3 regions of the Chitinophaga varians genome follow, and region 2 is predicted to be linked to each of the others. Evidence: riboswitches for the same ligand, from Rfam matches in the RefSeq annotation. Region 2 holds a riboswitch; each other region holds the start of a gene.

Region 1 (2,205 bases), 910 kb from region 2:
TCGTAACTGCTCTTCAGCTGCTCCTTATTTTCGAGTGTTGGATTGTCCAGGTATTGCTGATACGCCGTTCTGCAAACTTCGATGGAAGAAGGCTCTCCCTTTAACTCCCTGATAATGTCCCGGACTTCCAGTAATTTCTCCCGGATATCGGTGGCATACTGCTCCTTTTGGACTGTAAAGCTTCCAAGGCCATGTATGTTGACTTTAGCATGTACCGGAACTTCCGACAAAATTATTCCTTTGGTTATTAATTCCTCGAATTCTTCCAGGGTGGTGTATACCGTTTTTTCCAGACGGGACAGATGAATGGTAAGGTCGGGGAAAATGATCACTTTAACCAGGTGGTATTCCTCGCTCACTTTATAAAACAGGTGTATGCTTTCCCCGCCTATTTTTTCAGGAAAAAAATCATTGGCCGTTCTTTTTTGTTCTTTGTAAACAGTTCCGTTTGCGCTCTCTCCTATCTTAATACCATTAACAACTTTTTGCCTGTATTGGTAGATATTTTCCAGTGTTGGGTTGAGTATCCTGATCAGCTGCAACACATAGTCAATAAAACTTTCCGCATCAAACAACCAGGAACCATTGGTGATGGTCCAGCTGCCCAGTCCATGAATAGAGATAGCTTCATTGTCCGGGATATTCAACACTACCCAACCTCTTCTGACATCTTCCTTAAAATGTGCGAGATCTTCAAAGTTCCAGCAGTCTACTCTGCCATCTGCATAAACATCAATATCAACAAAAAAATAACTGCCATTACGGATAACCGCGGGAATGGAAAAGCCTTCGATCAGTTGTTTTCTGTATACGTTTGTGGTTGGGTTAATCATCTTTCTTTTCTTTTTTGAAGAAACTGGTATTCAGCTGGCTAAAGTATTCTTTTTTAGTCGTTCACACAAACGGCACCTCTTTCTTTTTCAATAATTTATTGTACTTTCGCGCCGCAATTGGTTTTTAACATAGGTTTCACGATGTTAAAATTAATAGGGAATCAGGTGTAAATCCTGAGCAGACCCGCTACTGTAAGTTCTGCAACAACACCCGGACATCTACTCGCCACTGTTTTTAGTGAATAAAAACGGGAAGGCCGTCCGAAGTGAGAACAAGCCAGGAGACCTGCCAATGCAGATAATTTTTAAAGCTTCGAGGATAGGGCTTTGAATGCAACTTGCACTGAAATTATTTCGGCGTCTTATTGTTTTCGCATGTCATCTGATAGGCTATCAAACCAGTCATTTAGTACTAGCATTTTATGAAAAAAAGCGTTTTCGCATTTGGGGCGTTCGTCGCCGTCGCATTGGTATCCTGTTCAAAAAAAGATTCTACTGAGCCTATGCCGGTTGGGACCGGAGAAGTAGCCATCATCAATGTGCTTTCTCAAAACGGTGTAGCACAGGAAGACACCCTGGTGTTTAAAGCAAAGGCGCCACAGGGCAGCACCTTCAACTGGACCGTCAACGGCAAGGGCACCACCGCTACCGACTCCATTTTTAAATTTGTATCAACGGACATGGGTGAACATATTATCGCTGTCACCGCTTCCACCAATAATAAAAAGGTCTCCTCCCAGACAAGTGTTACCGTATATGGAAAATACAAATACGGCACCTTTATTTTAAATGAGGGCAACATGACCACGGAGAACGGATCACTGATATTCATCAGTCCCAAAGGCGTAATAACGGACAGTGCTTACTTTAAGGCCAATGGCACCCAACTGGGAAACGTGGCACAAGACCTCTTCATCAGCAACAACAAAATATACATCATTTCCCAAAACGGTAAAAAGAACGCGGTAGGCGACGCTTTTAGCAACGACGGCCTGCTCGTTGTGGCCAATGCGGAAACGCTTAAAAAGGTAGCCGCCTACAACGATGAACTGGCCGCATTAAGCTGGCCTACGCATGTGGCAGTGTTAAACGAGGAAAATGTCATCATCCGTGATAACAATGGCTTATACAGATTTAATCCGATCACCAAAGCCCTCACCTTTATCAAAGGCTCCCGGTCTGCCGCCAAGCTGACCCTGGCCGTTTCCAACAATAAAATATTTGCCGCCGCCGGCTCTAAAGTATATGTCGTGGAACCGAATAAGGACACGCTCACCTATGCTTTGGATATGAAAGGGTCTGTAAGCGGTGTGGTAAGAGCCAGTGACGGTAATATCTGGGTATCCACCACCGGATCACCTGCTAAAATTTC
Region 2 (2,205 bases):
AGATTGCCCTGGTTCTGCATTAGGGGAGCCATCAATGGAAAACCACTGCCACTGCTTCTCCAGATCACCGCTTTCCCAAGCTGTGGCTCAACAGCTATCAGATCGGCTTTTCCGTCACCAGACATATCAGACACCATAAAATTATATCCGCTATAATTGCCCTGGTTCTCCATCCAGGCTACAGGAGCACCGAAAACATAACCTTTATTTTCCCATACGACAGCACGGCCAAATTGTGGCGTAACAGCGATGAGATCGGCCCGCCCGTCGCCCGTCACATCACCAGTAAGAAAATTGTACCCGGTAAAGTTACCCTGTCTCTCCTGCATGATTTTGCTTTCAAATAACAGGTTGTTGATGGGCGTACCCTGTAACAGTAAAGCCCCCATTGTTTTTTCGCCTGCATCGAGGGGGGATAGTTTTTTTTCGGGTTTAGTGCAGGAAAAGAGGAGGAAGGCCATCAGCAACCAGATGGCGGGACAGGTTTTTTCAAATAGTTTTTTCATAAAATAAGGGTTTGAAGAACAACAATTAATTCGGTTAAGATATGCTTGCCAAAATATAGTTATTCCCTAAAATATTGTAGGTTTTTTAAGGCTTGACTAATTCAGTGGCGGATAAAGACGGGAATCCGGGAACCTGCCACGGGCTGGGGCTCCAGCGTGGTTTTCAGCCACTTTATTTTTTGCGCTTTATTTTATTGGATATAAGCGGAAGTTAACGTACGTTTGTAAGGCAACTGGTTGTTCTGTTCATGCAGAACATTAAAAGGGAATCCGGTGTAAAACCGGAGCTATCCCCGTAGCTGTAATCCTGCCTGCCGGCTTATAACCGGCAATGTTTTTCCGGAGTTTGCTCCATACCACTGTCTGCGATTGCGGATGGGAAGGTTTCCGGAAAAGCAGGAGAGCCAGAAGACCTGCCAGCTGTGATCACCATTCGTCGCTTTCGGGTGAAAGGCTGTAGAATGTAGGCCTGCCGGCTTTATATTCGCGTATTTGTTTTTTTGTTTCACCTGCGTGCGGGTACGGGAAAGAAAACCTGTACTGTTTTTTCAGGCTGTGAAAAGCAGCTATTGTAGCAAATTGTTTTTGAGTGAAAAACAAAATGGATAACCCTTGCCTCCTATGAACGACCGGATGTCCTATGATGCTCATTTTTTATTTAGCATAACCACAATTTGTAAACTATGAAATCAATCAAGTGTTTGGCCCTGGCGGCCTCGCTGTTAATCCTGTTCGCCGCCTGTAAAAAAGAAAACACCGATTCCGGGTTAGGACTGATAACCAAAGAAAACGCCAATGCGGTACATGCCGGTGCAACCCTCCTCGGCAAATATCAAAACGGCTTCCTGATGGTACATGAAGGACAGTACGGTGTCAACAATGGTGATCTGTGGTACTATAGCTATGACAGCAACAAAGTAGCGAAAGACATCTACAAAGCGGAGAACCCCGGTAAAAACCTGGGCCCAACTACCTCCACACTGCAGTTTGCCACTATCTACAATGGCAAGGTGTATATGGTCGCAAAAGTGGGAGGCCCGCTGGTGGCCACTGATGCCAATTCCCTGGTGGAAACCGGCAGGATTGCCAATCTGCCTCAAAGTGAAGGTTATGCCTTCGTAGGCGTAGATGCCAGCAGAGGGCTGCTGAGCGCGGTGGACGGTGTTTATCGCATCAGCCTCTCCGGGCCATCGCTGGGCGCCAAAGTAGCAGGCATTAGCGGCCCTGCGGGCGATATGCTGCTGGCTGGCAACTATGTGTTTGTGATGACCAAAGACGATGGGGTAGTGGCACTGAACGTATCCGACTACAGCATCGCGAAAAAATTTGGTATCGGCGACGCAGGCTTTGCCCGTACCAATGACGGCACTGTCTGGGTAGCCGGTAAAGATTCACTGGTGGCCATTAACCCGGCTTCGTTGGCGGTGTCCCGTGTGAAACTGCCTTTTGCCACTACTAACCCTTGGGCTTATCTGTCCTGGCGCTCCGGTTCCCTGACATCTGACGGATCATCCGTGTTTATTGCCGCCCGTCAGTCCACTGCCGGTATTGGCGGCAACATCGAATATGGTGGTACGCAGTTGTACCGTTATGTTCCGGGTAATCCCGCGTCGCTGTCAGCGCCTTTCCTGACAGTGCCTTCCGGTCAATATTTCTACGGTTCTGCCGTACGCTATAACGCCACGCGCAATGAACTGCT
Region 3 (2,205 bases), on a different contig from region 2:
CCGTAATGTTACCACTTCCTCGATTTTCTGTTTGGCGAAGGCCAGCCACTGTTTGATTTCTGGCGTCAGGGTATTTTCCTGGCTCTCCAGGCTGAGGTCACAAGGGGAGTGCAGCAGGGAACAGGAAGGGGCGATCCATATCCTGCCGGCCCCGAGCTTACTGCTGGCTTGCGATATCTGTGACAGGGAATGACGGTAGTCATTGATCCAGATATTCCTTCCGTCTACCAGTCCCAGTGACAGTTGCATCGTATCGGACAGTAACGGGGACGCAAGGATATCCCCCAGTTGGCTCGGACATCTCACCAGATCAAGGTGCAGGATGTCAACAGGCAGTTGAAGGACTGTAGGAAGATTATCACCATAACATTCAAAATAGCTTGCCAATATGATATGCAGGTCGGGGAAAGCCGCTTTTATGTTGTGATAGGCACTGCTGAACACCTGTCTTTCTTTTTCTGCCAGATTGAGGGAAAGGCAAGGCTCGTCCAGCTGGATGGTCCGTGCGCCGGCATCATACAGTTTACCGATGATCTGCAGATACACTGGCAGCAAGCGGTCTATCAGTTCAATACGGGAGAAGTGTTGTTCTTTTTCCTTGCCCAGTAACAGGTATGAAACAGGACCAAGCAATACCGGTTTGGCATTGATCTGCTGCTGCCTGGCCTCTTTAAACTCATCGATGGCTTTTTCAGAGAAGAGTGCAAATTGCTGTGCTGCCGTGAATTCCGGGACGATGTAGTGGTAGTTGGTATCAAACCATTTGGTCATCTCCATGGCAGTGATGTCGTAACCGTCCTGCTGATAACCCCTTGCCATGGCAAACATCAGGTCGGTGGCGGACAATTGCCGCTCGGTGATCAGGGGGATGTAACGCGTTGGAATAGCGCCCAGCATCAGGCTCATGTCCAGCACCTGGTCATAAAAGGAAAAGTCGTTGCATGGGACGAGGTCAATACCGGCATCCTGTTGAAGCTGCCAGTTCTTTTGGCGAATGCCTTGCCCTGTGGCTAATAATTCAGACAGTGTCTGTTTGCCTGCCCAGTAAGCTTCGCAGGATTTTTTGAGTTCACGCCGGCTGCCTATCCTCGGGTAGCCAAGATTGTGTGTGCGCATCTGAAACTTTTAAAATGATGAAATCAATTAAAAGTTCTTTGCTGAATTTCACGATGTTTCGCGGAAGGGGAATGACGGAGAAGCATAAACGATCTCCCTGCAGGGCACAGGATGCCCATAGGTACACAGAGAAAATCATCCGACATTACTTCAATCCGCGAAAGCATTGTCAAATCCGGTTAGGCAGGTCTCCTGGCTTGTAACATTTTGCCGTCCTTCCCACCTTGCGGCAGTGGACATCATTGTGGCAAAACCTTTAAGTTACTTACAGTTGCGGGACAGCTTGTGATTTACACACAATTCCCTATTAATTTACGTGAAGTAAAACCTCTCCGGCTGATAAGAAATAAAGTAAGAACTGATTGTGCCTGCGAAAGTATACAATTCGCCAGATAAAAGCCAAACGGTTTTTGTAAGGTGCTTTTTGTTGCTGGTTTTCAATGTATTAAATGGTTTTTAAAGCTGCCTCTGTCAGAAAAAAGCTGTATCTGCCGGTAACATTTTGAAACGTTGTGGTGTTATAGAATGTGATATGATTACCCATTTCTAACCCTCAAATACATTATCATGCCTTATTCCCCTTTATTAATTAAGCCATTTAAAGATGAGCTGACCGACCTGGGCGTAAAGGAAATGCTTACGCCGGCGGATGTAGACAAAGCGATGGCCCAGGATGGAACAACAATGGTGATCATCAACAGCATCTGCGGTTGTGCTGCCGGTGTAGCCCGCCCTGCTATCAGGAAAATCATGGAAGACAACAGTATTAAAAAGCCGGACCGTATAGTGACGGTCTTTGCCGGTCAGGACATGGAAGCGACTGCGCGTTTCCGTAGTTACATACCGGACATTCCTCCTTCATCACCATCTATCGCGCTGTTCAAGGACAAGGAGTTGATTTATTTCCTGCCGAAATTCAGAATTGAGAGCAGAGAGGTGAACGATGTTGCCAATGATGTGAAGAGTGTTCTGGAGGAATATCTTGCCGTATAAATGGCAGTATAAATTACAGCGTAAATAAAGGCCGGGTGTCCCCCGGCTTTTTTATGCAGATAAAGGGCGATAAAACTGTTTTGATCAGCAGCAGCA

What was found. Region 2 has a riboswitch for cobalamin ahead of HGH92_RS00290 (DUF5074 domain-containing protein). Riboswitches for the same ligand answer to the same signal wherever they lie in the genome.
Region 1: another riboswitch for cobalamin. It lies ahead of HGH92_RS03975 (DUF5074 domain-containing protein); the one in region 2 lies ahead of HGH92_RS00290 (DUF5074 domain-containing protein).
Region 3: another riboswitch for cobalamin. It lies ahead of metE (5-methyltetrahydropteroyltriglutamate--homocysteine S-methyltransferase); the one in region 2 lies ahead of HGH92_RS00290 (DUF5074 domain-containing protein).

The regions. Positions count from the first base shown of each region.
Region 1 covers NZ_JABAIA010000001.1:978,182-980,386, forward strand. The annotation lists gene HGH92_RS03970 (hypothetical protein) at 1-833, opposite strand, end outside; cobalamin riboswitch at 935-1,142, shown strand; gene HGH92_RS03975 (DUF5074 domain-containing protein) at 1,337-2,205, shown strand, end outside.
Region 2 covers NZ_JABAIA010000001.1:70,862-73,066, reverse strand. The annotation lists gene HGH92_RS00295 (FG-GAP-like repeat-containing protein) at 1-506, opposite strand, end outside; cobalamin riboswitch at 724-942, shown strand; gene HGH92_RS00290 (DUF5074 domain-containing protein) at 1,190-2,205, shown strand, end outside.
Region 3 covers NZ_JABAIA010000002.1:1,325,203-1,327,407, forward strand. The annotation lists gene metE (5-methyltetrahydropteroyltriglutamate--homocysteine S-methyltransferase) at 1-1,116, opposite strand, end outside; cobalamin riboswitch at 1,281-1,463, opposite strand; gene HGH92_RS19960 (BrxA/BrxB family bacilliredoxin) at 1,684-2,109, shown strand.